2 regions of the Amycolatopsis sp. 195334CR genome follow, and region 2 is predicted to be linked to the other one. Evidence: predicted binding sites of a transcription regulator. Region 2 holds the regulator's gene; the other holds the start of a gene.
What was found. The regulator HspR, encoded in region 2, represses chaperone genes until heat shock. The targets are predictions, from matches to a motif close to ANNTTGAGTNNNNNNNACTCAANNT.

Region 1: the regulator HspR is predicted to act here: its motif matches at 3,103-3,127, upstream of JYK18_RS03680 (adenylate cyclase).

What each region holds. Positions count from the first base shown of each region.
Region 1 covers NZ_JAFJMJ010000001.1:727,900-734,932, reverse strand. The annotation lists gene JYK18_RS03695 (NUDIX hydrolase) at 1-18, opposite strand, end outside; gene JYK18_RS03690 (adenylosuccinate synthetase) at 15-1,142, opposite strand; gene JYK18_RS03685 (hypothetical protein) at 1,139-2,113, opposite strand; gene JYK18_RS03680 (adenylate cyclase) at 2,116-3,102, opposite strand; gene JYK18_RS46420 (TIGR03086 family metal-binding protein) at 3,219-4,028, shown strand; gene JYK18_RS03665 (VOC family protein) at 4,048-4,458, shown strand; gene JYK18_RS03660 (glyoxalase) at 4,513-5,118, shown strand; gene JYK18_RS03655 (LuxR C-terminal-related transcriptional regulator) at 5,250-5,834, shown strand; gene JYK18_RS03650 (class I SAM-dependent methyltransferase) at 5,839-6,468, opposite strand; gene JYK18_RS03645 (hypothetical protein) at 6,496-6,801, opposite strand; gene JYK18_RS47440 (MFS transporter) at 6,932-7,033, shown strand, end outside.
Region 2 covers NZ_JAFJMJ010000001.1:2,653,406-2,660,438, forward strand. The annotation lists gene JYK18_RS12910 (DUF4097 family beta strand repeat-containing protein) at 1-454, shown strand, start outside; gene dnaK (molecular chaperone DnaK) at 708-2,588, shown strand; gene grpE (nucleotide exchange factor GrpE) at 2,585-3,319, shown strand; gene dnaJ (molecular chaperone DnaJ) at 3,347-4,516, shown strand; gene JYK18_RS12930 (heat shock protein transcriptional repressor HspR) at 4,524-4,970, shown strand; gene JYK18_RS12935 (globin domain-containing protein) at 5,067-6,203, opposite strand; gene JYK18_RS12940 (globin domain-containing protein) at 6,479-7,033, opposite strand, start outside.

The DNA of each region.
Region 1 (7,033 bases), 1.9 Mb from region 2:
CGGCGTCGACTCGATCACACGCCGATTGTGACCGGCGCCCGATAATCCGCGCGGTCCGGCCCGTACCCGGCGAGCGCGACCGGCCGCCGGGTGCCGAACCACGCCAGTGGGTCGTCCAGTTCGACCGCGGGCGTGCCGTGGTCGAGCACCACGCGTGGACGGTCGGCGTCGAGGTGGGTCACGGCGAGGGCGTCCACGCCGTCGCAGGCCGCGATCGCGTAGTCCAGCAGGGCCGCGTCGAGGTGCCCCACGCGCCACGCGCCCTGGTACTTCCCGGTGCCGTTGTGGCGTTCGGGGAACTGGGCCAGCAGCGCCGCGTCCTCGGTCGGGAACGGTCCGGCACCGTGCCGGGTGTGGTAGGTCCGGGTGACGCCCAGCACGGTGTGCGGGCGTCCGGCCAGCAGGGCGCGCGCGTTGTGCGGGGTGGTGGTCGACCACGTCGTGTGCGGGTGGAACCCGTGGTGCTCGTCGAGGAGAACCCCCTGCGCTCCCTCGAAGACCACCCGGCCGCGGTCGGCCAGCCGCCCGGCCTCGCCGCTGTCGGTGAACCGGACCGCGTCGGCGAAATCGCGGTACAGCGACACCAGCTCGTCCACGCTGTGCGGCGGGCTGGCGAGCGGCTCGTAGAACCGGGCCAGCGCGTCGAGCTTGCGCCGCAGCACGGCGGGCCGGGCGCAGTCGGCGACGGTCGGCGCGTCCGCCCGCAGCGAGTACCAGACGGTCTCGCCGATGCCCTTGCCGCACGAACCGTGCCGCTGGTCACCACGGGCGTCCTCGCGGGCGCGGTTGGCGTGGATGTGGAACGGCGTGGTGAGCAGCGCCCGGCCGTCCACGCTCAGCAGCGCGAGCGGGTTGCGCACCCCGGCGGCTTCCAGCTGCCGGGCTTCGGTGGCCAGCGCGAATGGCTCGACCAGGACGTACCGCGAGAGGTGGGTGGGCACCCCGGCGAAGGTGCCCGCCCCGAACTGGCTGAACGTGTGGTGCCGCCCGTCGGCCACCACGTTGTGCGCGGCCTGCGCACCGCCGTTGAACCGGATGACCGCGGTGGTGGGCCGGGCCGCGCACAGGGCGTCGACCACGGCCCCCTTGCCCTCGTCGCCGAACCCGAGCCCGACCACCACCACGTGCCCGTCGAGGTTCACCGCAGCACCACGTCGTCGGGACCGCCTGCCTCGGGCACCGCCGAGGTGACCACCGAGCGGGCACCCAGCCGGGTCAGCGCCTTGCCGACGGCCTCGCCTTCCGCGGCCGAGCCGACGTCGGCGAGATCGGCCAGCGCCTGGTCGACGTCGACCACCTGCTCCTCCAGCCCGATCGTGGCCGCGATCAGCTCGCACACCGCGCCCGGGTCGTCGAGCTTGAGGAAGTTCTGGCCGAGCAGCCCGCTCCAGTGCTCCGCGATGTCCGGGTGGTTGAAGTACGACGACTGGTTGGGCAGCACGAAGTAGACGTGCCACTTGCGTGCCAGCTCCCGGTACACCGAGGCGGGGTCGATGTCCTGGCGCAGGTCGTCGCCGATGATCCGGCGCACGTGCTTCGCCTGCAGCGAGGGCTTGTTCAGCTCGTCACCGATGATGAACAGGTAGCCCTTGCGACCGCGCTTCTGCCACGCGTCGGTCACCACGTGCCGCGCCATGAAGTAGGCGGCCAGCTCGTACGACTCGCTCTTCTGCCCGCCGCCCCCGCCTTCGAGGAAGATCGTGCGGAGCTGCTCGTCCATCCGGTTGTCCGACTCGAACTGCCCGACCTGCAACGGGACCCGGTCACTGTCGGCGTCCCCGATGGCGCCGAAGAGGACCTGCGGATCGGTCAGGTACCCGCGGCGCTGGATCAGGCCGTGCAGCTTGCCGAGCTTGCCCTGCATGATCCGCGGCACGCGGCGCATCGAGCCGGTGACGTCGAACAGCACGGCGATCGGCGTCGAATCGCCGTGGTCGGCCGAATCGCGGCACTCCCGGGTCGCGTTCCTCGGGTTGAGCGCGGGCGCGACCTTCCATTCGCGCGCCGGCTTGTTGCGGAGGTCGGCGGTGTAGCCGAAATCGTCCTCGCCCTTGGCCGCGCGGAAGGTCTTCGCGGCGGCGTAGGCGTTGTCGTCCCAGTGTCCGTATCCCATGGTCAGGCTCCTGTCTCGGGAAGGGTGAACGGTCTGAAGGTGCGCGGGCCGTACAGCTCGTCGAGCAGGTCGTCGTACTCGTCGAGCAGGTCGGCGGCGTCGGGTCGTTGGGCCGGGGAGTCCTGCGTGCACCAGGTGGCGAACGTGCGTTGCCGTTCTTCGTCCGGTGCCAGGAGATCCGCCATCATCGTGTGGAGCATGTGGACGTCGGTGGCCGCGGTCATCGGTTGTCCTTTGTGGACTTCCGGCGGGTAGTCGGCGGAGTTGTCCACCGCCACCGGGAGTTCGCCCTCGCCGACCGCGAACGACCAGCCGACCAGCACGATCCCGTGTTGTTCCGGGTGGACCAGCACGTTGTCCGCGGTGATGTGCCCGTGGACAACGCCGGCGCGGTGCGCCCCGGCCACCGCGCGCAGCAGGCGGCGGTGCATCCAGGCGTAGTCGCGCCCGTCGAGGCCGCCGGGGAACGCCTTCCGGATGTCGGCGAGCGTGGTGAAGCCGTCGACGAGCGGGTCGAGCACGGTGAAGGCGCGATCGCCGCGGGCCACCGGGCCCGAGGTGTCGATCAGGCGGGGGTAGTAGGGGCGGAGCCAGCGGTGCCGCTCGGTCAGGTCGTCGAGGGCGCGCAGGGCCGTCCATTCGGTGTGGAGGAGGGGGTTGAGGGCCGGGTTGCGGACGAGCTTGACCAGGTGGGGCCCGGTGGTGCGGTAGGTGGTCGCGACGCTGCCGACCGCGTGCGGGGTGGTGAGGGTGTAGCGGGAGGTCGCCGTGGTGACGGTCTGGTGGCGGGCTCGCTTCCAGTCGTCGTAGAGGCGGTTGAGCGTGGCGGCGGCGCGGTGGGCGCGCTCGTCGCCGGGGTTGCGGTCGGGGTGGAGCGCGCTCGCCAGCTCGCGGTACCGGCGGCGCGCGGCCACGGGATCGCCGTCGAACAACGCGGCGGCGGTGGTCGCCTTCTCGATCTTCGCGATGGCGTCGTCCCTGGTGAGCATAGTTTGAGTCTACAAGACTCTTACTCGGGATGGCAAGCGGTGTCCGGTCGGCTGGGGTGGCTCCGACGTTCCCGGCGAGGCGGCGCATCCTGGCGTCGCGAGGTGGAAGGAGCCCGATGAAGTACTTGATCTTGCTGTACGGCACGCAGGCCGACGCGCGCACCGACGCGACCGACCTCCTGGACGACGTCAACCGCGAGTTGCGCGAGTCCGGGGAGTTCGTCGAGGCCCAGGGGCTCGCCGAACCCGCGCGCGCCCGGCGGGTCGAGCACCTGCGCGGCGTGCCCGTGGTCACCGACGGACCGTTCGCCGAAACGCAGGAGGTGCTGGCCGGGTACTGGCTGGTCGACTGCGCCGGGCTGGAGCGGGCGACGGAAATCGCCGCGCGCTTCGGGGGGACGGCCGACGTGCGCGAGGTCGAGTGCGCGGCCGAGGTCGACTTGGCGCCCGCCTGCGTGGCGATGGCCGAGCTGGTCATGGGCACCGCCGACGACCAGCTCGCCCTGCCGACCCCCTGCACCGACTACCCCGTGGCCGACCTCATCCGGCACGTCGACGAGGTGGCGGGCGGCGGCGCCGAGCTGGGCGACGGCTGGCGAGTCCGCGTGGCCCGCCAGCTCGCCACCCTCCGGCGGGCGTGGATCGACCCGGCGGCGTGGACGGGCACGGGCCACCTGGACCTGCCGAAGCGGACGTGGGGCCGGATCGTGCTGACCGAACTCGTCGTGCACGGCTGGGACCTCGCCACTGCGACCGGGCAGCCGTTCGACCTGCCCGCCGGCACCCTGCGCGCCTGCTTCGACCACGTCGCCGAGTTCGTGCCCAACGCACCGCTGCCGGAACTGTGGGGACCGCCCGTCGAGGTGCCCGCCGACGCCGCGCTGCTCGACCGGATCGTGGCGCTCACCGGCCGCGATCCGCGGTGAGCGCGCCTAGCATCTGTCCATGGACATCACCATCCACACCACCGTGCTGCCGCACGAGGACCCGGACGAATCGCTCGCCTTCTACCGCGACACCCTCGGCTTCGAGGTCCGCAGCGACGTCGGCCAGGGCAAGATGCGCTGGATCACCGTCGGCCCCGCCGACCAGCCGGGCACCTCCATCCTGCTGGCGCCACCCGCCGCCGATCCCGGCATCACCGAGGACGAGCGCGCCACCATCGCCCAGATGATGGCCAAGGGCACCTACGGCTGGATCCTGCTGGCCAGCCGTGACCTCGACGGCACCTTCGAGAAGGTCAGCGGCGGCGACGCCGAAGTGGTCCAGGAACCGACGATGCAGCCGTACGGCGTGCGCGACTGCGCGTTCCGCGATCCCGCCGGGAACCTGGTCCGCATCCAGGAGGTCGCCTGAGCCGGTCAGGAATCGAGAAGCGCCCGCCGCCGGCCCGGATCTAGCGTGATCGGCATGACGACCATCGATCACCTCACCCTGGACGTGCCGGACGTGGCGGCCGCCCGGCAGTTCTACGCCACCGCCTTCGACCTGGACGAAAGCCGCCTGCGGCTGCGGGAAGGGGCGCCGCCCAGCACCGGTTTCCGCGGCTACACCCTGTCCATCACGGTTTCCCAGCCGTCCACAGTGGATAGCTTCGTGCGGTCGGCGCTGGCCGCCGGTGCCACCACGCTGAAGCCCGCCGAGAAGTCGCTCTGGGGTTACGGCGCCGTGGTGCGGGCCCCGGACGGCGCGATCTGGAAGGTGGCGACCTCGGCGAAGAAGGACACCGGCCCGGCCACGCGGCAGATCGACGACCTGGTGCTCCTGCTGGGCGCCGAGGACGTGTCCGCGAGCAAGCGCTTCTACGCCGAGCACGGCCTGCCCGTGGCGAAGAGCTTCGGCCGGATGTACGTCGAGTTCGAGAGCGGTAAGGCGGTCAAGCTGGGCCTGTACCGGCGCCGCGCACTGGCCAAGGCCGCCGGGGTGCCCGCGGACGGCTCCGGCGCGCACCGGATCACCATCGGCGGCGGTTCCTTCACCGACCCGGACGGCTTCTCGTGGGAGAACGACCGTTGACCCGGGCGTTTTGCGCTCACCAGAAGGAAAATCCCGGGACCACCGGGCCGGGGTATCTGTAGCCGGGCTTCCCGCTCCTCTCTCATCGTGCCGTTGGCACGGCGGAAAAATGATGAGGGAGAAGGAAAAGGATGACCAGCAGCCCCGGTTCCGAGTCCATGGTCTGCCTGGATCGGGCACTGCGGATACAGCAGGTGAACCAGGAGTTCTTCACCCGGTTCGGGCTGGCGCCGGACGACGAGTTCTCCGGCCTGGTGCACCCGAGCCTGCGGCAGGCGGTGTGCCGCGGCCTGACCGGGCTGACCGAGGGCGGGCGGCACCGCTTCAGCGCGCACGTGGTGCTGCTGGACGCGGCCGGGGTGCCGTCACCGGCGACGCTGACCGCGGTCTCGGTGTGTGACGCGGGCGGGGTGACCACGGTGCTGGTCGTCCTGCGCCCGGTGTCGGACGCCGACGCGGAAGTGGTGACCGGCAAGCGGAAAATACTGTCCGAAATGGACGCCCGGATCCTGGAGGGCATCGCGGCGGGCACCTCCACCATCCCGCTGGCGTCGCGGCTGTTCCTGAGCAGGCAGGGGGTGGAGTACCGGGTCAGCGGCCTGCTCCGGAAGCTGAAGGTGCCCAACCGGGCGGCGCTGGTGTCGCGCGCCTACTCGCTGGGCGTGCTGAACGTCGGCAGCTGGCCGCCCAAGGTGGTCGACGACTTCGTCAAGTAGGCGGTCAGCCCGGCTTCTTGGCCAATAGGTAGGCCTGCGGCGTCTTTTCGTGCGGTGGCTGGGGTTGCCGCACCAACTGGGCTTCCAGCACCAGCCCCGCATCGGTGAGCCACTCCGTCACGTGCTCCGGCCGCAGGCGGAACGCCTCGATCGAGACGTCGTGCCCGTAGGCGTGGGTGATGTGCCGCCGCTCGTCGCCGACCTGGAAGGCGGTCAGCAGGCACCCGCCCGGTGCCAGCACGCGCGCCAGTTCCGCGGCCACCCGCGGGAGCCGCGCCGGCGGGGTGTGGATGAGCGAGTACCACGCCAGCGCGCCCGCCAGCGATCCGTCCTCGAGGTCCAGCACCTCCAGCGAACCCACCTCGAACCGCAGTCCGGGGTGGGTCCGCCGGGCCACGGCGATCATGCCGGGGGACAGGTCGACGCCGAACACGTCCAGCCCGAGCCCGGCCAGGTGGCCGGTCAACCGGCCGGGGCCGCAGCCGAGGTCGCCGACCGGGCCCGCGGTGCCGACGAGCTCGGCTAAGGTGGTGAGCATCGACCGGTCCCACGGGCTGCCGTCGAGGTGGTCGTGGAGCAGCTCGGCGTACGCCTCCGCGACGGTGTCGTAGGCGATCCGCGTCTCGTCGGTCATGATCGCCACGCTAGCGGCCGGTCTCGGTCAGGTGCGGCACTTCTTGTACTTGTCGTAGGCGACCTTCGCGGCATGCTGGGCCTCCGCGGCCCGCTTCTTGAAGTTGGCGGCCGCCGCCGCGTCCCCCGCGGCGGCGGCCTTCTTCGCCAGTGTGAGGTACTGCTGCGCCTGCGCTTCGTGCGACTTCGCGGCCTTCAGGTACTTGTCGCACACGGTCACGTCCGACATCGTCCCGGCGGGCGCCGCCGCGGCCACCGCGGGCGCCCCCAGGCCGCCCGCGAGGCCGAGCGCCAGCACGGCGGCCGAGCCGGTGATGAACTTCCTGATCGTCACCACGATCTCCCCTTCGTTCGTTCGGTCGCGGCCATGCTGTCCCGCCCCGGTTTCATCCCGCTTTCCTGCCGAGGAGAGTTCTGGTAACAATTCTAACGACCGTTCAAGTTTCTCTCTCGAAGGGCCCGCCATGGCCAACCCCTACCGCGAGCTGTTCGCCGCCCGCGGCTCGCTGGCGTTCACCGCCGCCGCGCTGGTCGCCAGGACCGCGGCACCGATGACCGGCATCGGG
Region 2 (7,033 bases):
CCGGGGCACCAAACCGGGCCAGTCGCACCGGGTCGAGGGCACCACGCTGGTGCTCGACAAGTGCGGCAGCGACTGCTCGGTGAACTACGACGTGGTCATCCCGGCCGCGTTGCCGGTCAGCGGCAGCGCGTCGGCGGGGAACGTGACCATCACCGGGGCCGGGGCCACCGACGTGGACGCCTCGGCGGGCAACGTGGTGCTCGGCCAGCTCGCCGGGCCGGCGAACGTGACCGCGTCCGCCGGGAACGTCGAGGTCGGGCTGGCCACCCCGGCCGACGCGCGGGTCAAGGCGTCCGCGGGCACGGTGACCGTCACCGTGCCGCAGGGCACCTACCGCGTGACCACCGAGGCCAACGCGGGGGACTCCCACGTCTCGGTGCCGAACACGCCCGGTGCGCCGCACGTCGTGGACGTCGCCGCCTCCGCCGGTGACGTGACCGTTCGAACCGCGTGATCGGGACCCGCCGCGTCGCCCTCCTGTGCCCGGCGGACTACCTGGTCAGCGGGGTGCTCCCGGAAATCGGTGCCACCCGCCGGGAACAACCGGCGGACCCGGTACGTTGAGCCAGTCAGAAAGGTTGAGTCGCCCTCGCTCAAGTCCGAGTTGACCTGAGAAAGCGGCTCCAGATACAACTTGAGTGTGCCCGGCTCAACGCGGCGGGGGCGCGACTCGGTTACCCAGTGTTTCAAGAGAGAGGGAACGAACCATGGCGCGAGCGGTCGGCATCGACCTCGGTACGACCAACTCGGTCGTCGCCGTCCTGGAGGGCGGCGAGCCGACGGTCATCGCCAACTCGGAAGGTTCGCGGACGACCCCGTCCATCGTCGCCTTCGCCAAGAACGGCGAAGTGCTGACCGGGCAGCCCGCGAAGAACCAGGCCGTCACCAACGTCGACCGCACGATCCGCTCGGTGAAGCGGCACGTCGGCACCGACTGGAAGACCGAGATCGACGGCAAGGCCTACACCTCGCAGGAGATCAGCGCCCGCGTGCTGATGAAGCTCAAGCGCGACGCGGAGGCCTACCTCGGCGAGGAGATCACCGACGCGGTGATCACCGTGCCCGCGTACTTCGAGGACGCGCAGCGGCAGGCCACCAAGGAAGCCGGCCAGATCGCCGGCCTGAACGTGCTCCGCATCGTCAACGAGCCGACCGCGGCCGCGCTGGCCTACGGCCTGGACAAGGGCGAGAAGGAGCAGACCATCCTGGTCTTCGACCTCGGTGGCGGCACCTTCGACGTGTCGCTGCTGGAGATCGGCGAGGGTGTGGTCGAGGTCCGCGCCACCTCCGGTGACAACCACCTCGGTGGCGACGACTGGGACGAGCGCATCGTCACCTGGCTGGTGGACAAGTTCAAGTCCTCCAGCGGCATCGACCTGACCAAGGACAAGATGGCGCTGCAGCGCATCCGCGAGGCGGCCGAGAAGGCGAAGATCGAGCTGTCCAGCTCGAACAGCGCCAGCATCAACCTGCCCTACATCACCGTGGACGCGGACAAGAACCCGCTGTTCCTGGACGAGACGCTGTCCCGCGCGGAGTTCCAGCGGATCACCTCCGACCTGCTCGAGCGCACCCGCCAGCCGTTCAACAACGTGATCCGCGACGCGAACATCAGCGTCGGCGACATCGACCACGTGGTGCTCGTCGGTGGGTCCACCCGCATGCCCGCGGTGTCCGAGCTGGTCAAGGAGCTGACCGGCGGCCGCGAGCCGAACAAGGGCGTGAACCCGGACGAGGTCGTCGCGGTCGGCGCGGTGCTGCAGGCCGGCGTGCTCAAGGGCGAGGTCAAGGACGTCCTGCTGCTCGACGTGACCCCGCTGTCGCTGGGCATCGAGACCAAGGGCGGGGTGTTCACCAAGCTCATCGAGCGCAACACCACCATCCCGACCAAGCGCTCGGAGATCTTCTCCACCGCGGACGACAACCAGCCCTCGGTGCAGATCCAGGTCTTCCAGGGTGAGCGCGAGATCGCCGCGCACAACAAGAAGCTCGGCATGTTCGAGCTGACCGGCCTGCCGCCCGCCCCGCGTGGCGTGCCGCAGATCGAGGTCACCTTCGACATCGACGCCAACGGCATCGTGCACGTCCTGGCCAAGGACCTCGGCACGAACAAGGAGCAGTCGATGACCATCACCGGTGGCTCCGCGCTGCCGAAGGACGACATCGAGCGCATGGTCAAGGACGCCGAGGCGCACGCCGAGGAGGACAAGCAGCGCCGCGAGGAGGCCGAGACCCGCAACCAGGCCGAGACGCTGGTCTACCAGACCGAGAAGTTCGTCAAGGACAACGAGGACAAGCTCCCCGACGAGCTCAAGGGCAAGGTCAAGACCGCCATCGACGAGGCGAACGAGGCGCTCAAGGGCACCGACTCGGCGAAGATCCGCGAGTCCATCGAGAAGCTGAACAGCGCTTCGCAGGAGCTGGGCACCGCGCTCTACGCCAACGCCAACGCCGCGCAGGAAGCCGCCGGCGCCCCCGGCGCTGACGCCGGTGCCGGCGCCTCGTCCTCGGCCAAGGCCGACGACGTGGTCGACGCCGAGATCGTCGACGAGGACGACAAGAAGGGCGCGGAGGGCGAGAAGAAGTGACCCACGCGAATCGCGAAAACTCCGAGGGTCCCCGGCACGGGACCGGTGAAGAGCCAGAGGAGCCGCGAGTCGTGGTGCGCGATCGCCGCAAGATCGACCCGGTGACCGGCGAACTGCGGCAGCAGCCGGTTCTTGAAGAGGAGGAGCCCGTGGCGGGCAAGCACGCGGGCCCCTCCCTCGGCGAGTCCATTGTGGACGAGTCGGTGGAGCCGGTGTCCGACCTGGAGAAGCAGCTGGAGGAGCGCACCGCGGACCTCCAGCGGCTCCAGGCCGAGTACACCAACTACCGCCGCCGGGTGGACCGCGACCGCGAGCAGGTGGTGAACGGGGCGAAGGCCGGGGTGGTCGGCGACCTGCTGCCGCTGCTCGACGACCTGGAGCGGGCCGAGCAGCACGGTGACCTCACCGGCGCGTTCAAGGCGGTGGCCGACAAGCTGGTGGCCAGCCTGCAGCGAGCCGGGCTCGAACCGTTCGGCGCCGAGGGCGAGCCCTTCGACCCGAGCGTGCACGAGGCCGTGCAGCACGCCACTTCGTCCGAAGTGGACGGTCCGACGGTGACCCTGGTGATGCGCCGGGGCTACCGCTTCGGCGACCGGGTGCTGCGGGCGGCGCTGGTCGGCGTGACCGACCACGAGCCAGGCGAGGCACCGGCACCGCCGGTGGCCGAGGTGGAGCCCGAACTGGACGCCACCCAGTCCGGTGAGCTGCCCCTTGATGAGAACAGTCGCTAGCGAAGAACCGGAGGGAGGAGACGCCCGATGAGTGCTCGGGAGTGGATCGGCAAGGACTTCTACCGTGAGTTGGGCGTCTCCTCCGACGCCTCCGCGGACGAGATCAAGAAGGCCTACCGCAAGCTGGCCAAGGAGAACCACCCGGACGCCAACTCCGGCAACGCCGAAGCCGAGAAGAAGTTCAAGGCGGTGTCCGAGGCGTACGGGGTGTTGTCCGACAGCGCCAAGCGCAAGGAGTACGACGAGGCGAGGCGCCTTTTCGGGTCGGGCGGCCCCGGGGGTTTCGGGTTTCCCGGAGGCGGAGCCGGTGGCACCGACTTCGGCGATATCTTCGGAAACGCCGCCGGACAAGGCGGGGGCTTCGGTGGCCTCGGTGACATCCTCGGCGGGCTGTTCGGCCGCCGCGGGGCCGCCGGTGCCACGGCGAACCGCGCGCAGCGCGGCGCCGACGTGGAAACGGATGTCCGGATCGACTTCGTCGAGGCGGTCAAGGGCGCGACCCTGCCGCTGCGCCTGTCCAGCCCGGCGACCTGCGGCACCTGTGGTGGCAACGGCGCCAAGCCGGGCACCACGCCGCGGACCTGCGCCAGCTGTGGTGGGTCGGGGCTGGTCAGCCGGAGCCAGGGGGCGTTCGCCTTCTCGGAGCCGTGCCGGGACTGCCGTGGCCGCGGCACCATCATCGACGACCCGTGCGGCGAGTGCGGTGGCGAGGGCATCAGCACCCGCACCCGCACGCTGACCGTCCGGATCCCCGCCGGGGTGGACGACGACCAGCGCATCCGGCTGGCCGGTCAGGGCGAACCGGGCCGGGGCGGCGCGCAACCGGGCGATCTGTACGTCCGGGTGCACGTGGCGCCGCACGCGGTGTTCGGCCGATCGGGCAATGATCTGACCATCACCGTGCCGGTGAGCTTCACCGAACTGGCGCTGGGTGGCACGATCACGGTGCCGACGCTCGACGGCAAGGTCTCGGTCAAGGTGCCCCCGGGCACCGCGAGCGGGCGGGTGCTGCGGGTGCGCGGCAAGGGCATCACCAAGCGCGACGGCACCCAGGGCGATCTGCTGGTCACCCTGCAGGTGGCGGTCCCGGCCCGGTTGGACGACCAGGCACGGGCGGCACTGGAGAGTTACGCGGAAGCCTCCGCGCAGCACGACCCGCGTCCGGAGATCACCGCGCTGATCAGGGAACGGAGCTGAGCTGACGATGTTCGGTTCTTCGCTGCCGGGCGGCGTGCCGCAGGACGAGGACACCCCGGTATTCGTCATCTCCGTGGCGGCGCAGCTCTCCGGGCTGCACGCGCAAACCCTCCGGTCGTACGACCGGCAGGGGCTGGTCTCCCCCGGCCGCACGGCCGGGGGTGGCCGGCGGTACTCGATGCGGGACATCGCGCTGCTGCGCGAGGTCCAGCGGCTGTCCCAGGAGGCGGGGGTCAACCTCGCCGGGATCAAGCGGATCATCGAGCTCGAGAACCAGGTGGACGCGCTGCGTTCCCGGGTGAGCGAGCTGACGGAGGAACTGGCGGCCGCCTACGCCGCCGCCGAGCAGGCCGCGGCCGCGGTGCACGCGTCGTACCGCAAGGACCTCGTCCCCATGCGCAACCAGACGGCCCTGGTGGTGTGGCGGCCCAACCCGCCACGGCCCCGCCGCTGATTTCCTGGCGAAGACCAGGCCTCAGAACCCGGCGGTGGTGGCGACCCGATCCCCCGGGGTCGCCGCCGCCGTCGCTGGACGACGACGTGACTGTCCTCAGTCGACGGTGAACTGGTCGTACTTGATCCGCTCGGCCGGGGTTCCCTCTTCCATCAACCGCATCATGGTGGCGCGGATCATCGTGGGCGAGCCCGAAACCAGCACATCCGTCTTCGGCCACGGGCCGCGTCTGAGCACGGCTTCGACGAGCGTGCCCTGCTCGCCGCCCTTGACCTCGCCTTCCTCCACCACCGGCACCACGGTCAACCACGGGTTGGTCGCGGCCAGCATCTTCAGCGTGGGCAGGTCGTAGAGGTCCTCCGGGGTCCGGCCGCCGAAGAACAGGTGGACCGCCGGATTCTGCTTCCACCGCGCCAGATCGTCGGCGATCGCGCGCAGCGGGGCCAGGCCGGTGCCGCCGGCGATCAGCAGGAGCTTCCGCTTGTCGGCCTGCCGCACGGCGAGCGTGCCCAGCGCCGGGCCGATGCGCCATTCGTCGCCGATCCTGGTGTGGTGCACCATCGACCGGCTCACCCAGCCCCCGTCCACCGCGCGCACGTGGAACTCCAGCACGCCGTCGGTGCGCGGCGCGGTGGCCGGGGAGAAGTACCGCCACATGCGCGGCCGCTGCGGGACCTGCACGCTCAGGTACTGGCCCGCCCGGAACGGCACCGGGTGCTTCGGCACCACCCGGATCACCGCCACGCTCGAGTTCGGCTTGCGGTGGTCGATCACCCTGGCCGGCCACCACGCCGGGCCCTTCTCGGCATCGGCGGCTTCCCGCATGGCTTTCGCGATGATCCCGTAGGCATCGGTCCAGGCGCGTTCGACCTCCGCGGTCCAGTCGTCCTTCAGGTACTTCTTCAACGCGGCCAGCAACGCCACCCCAACCGCGTCGTAGTGGTGCGCGACCACGTCGAACTTGCGGTGGTCGCGGCCGAGCTGGTGCAGGAACGGCACCAGTTCGTCGGGCTGGTCGACCAGCCCGACCACGTGCACCAGTGCCCGCAGCAGCCGATCCCGCTGGGTGTTCATGTTGGCCGGGAAAAGGGCTCTCGTCGCCGGGGAAACGGTGAACAGCACACCGTAGAAGAACTGCGCGAGTTCGGCGGCCCTCGGTTCGATCTTCGCAAAGGAATCTCTGATCAGCTTTGTGGTCCGGTTGGTTTTGCTCCAGTTCGCCGGAATGGTCACGGGCAACGGGTCGGGAAACATGGCGTGGACACCCATCAGTGCGACGAATTCTCCAATCGATTCGAACGCGGCGTGATCTTCCAACACTCCCGTTTCCCCGACGGGGCAGGGACTCTACGACGCCAGTCGCTCGGCGGCGCCGGATCGCCACGCTTTCAGCTCGAATGGAGCAATGTGGATACTCGGTGTCGAACGGGGGTATTCACTGCGTGCCGCCGCCGTTCGGGTGCTTTTTCGGCGAACACATGTTTTTCTGGCTATTCGCCGTGAAAGCATCAGTCGATGGTGAACGGGTCGTACTTGATCTGGTCGAGCGCGGTGCCCGCGACCAGCATGCGCGAAACCGTGGCCCGGATCATCTGCGGTGAACCGGAGACCAGGACGTCGTGCTTCGGCCAGGCGCCGTACTTGGTCACCACCTCGGCCAGCGTGCCCTGCTCGAACCCGGGCAGCCCGGGGTTGTTCTCCACCACCGGGACCACGGTCAGCCAGGGGTTCACCGCCGCCAGCGAGCGCAGCTCCTCCAGGTCGTACAGGTCGTCGCGGTCGCGGCCGCCGTAGAACAGCTTCACCTTGGGGTTCTCGCCCCACTGCGCGAGCTCGTCGAGCATCGCGCGCAGCGGCGCCACCCCGGTGCCGCCGGCGATCATCAGCACGTCCCGGCCGGACTCGCGGTCGACGGCCAGCCGCCCGAGCGGCGGGCCGAGGCGCCAGCGGTCGCCACGCGCGGTGTGGCCGACGATGGCGCGGGAGACCCAGCCGCCCTCGACCGCGCGGATGTGGAACTCGATCGAGCCGTCCTCGCGGGGCGCGTTCGCCGGGGAGAGGTA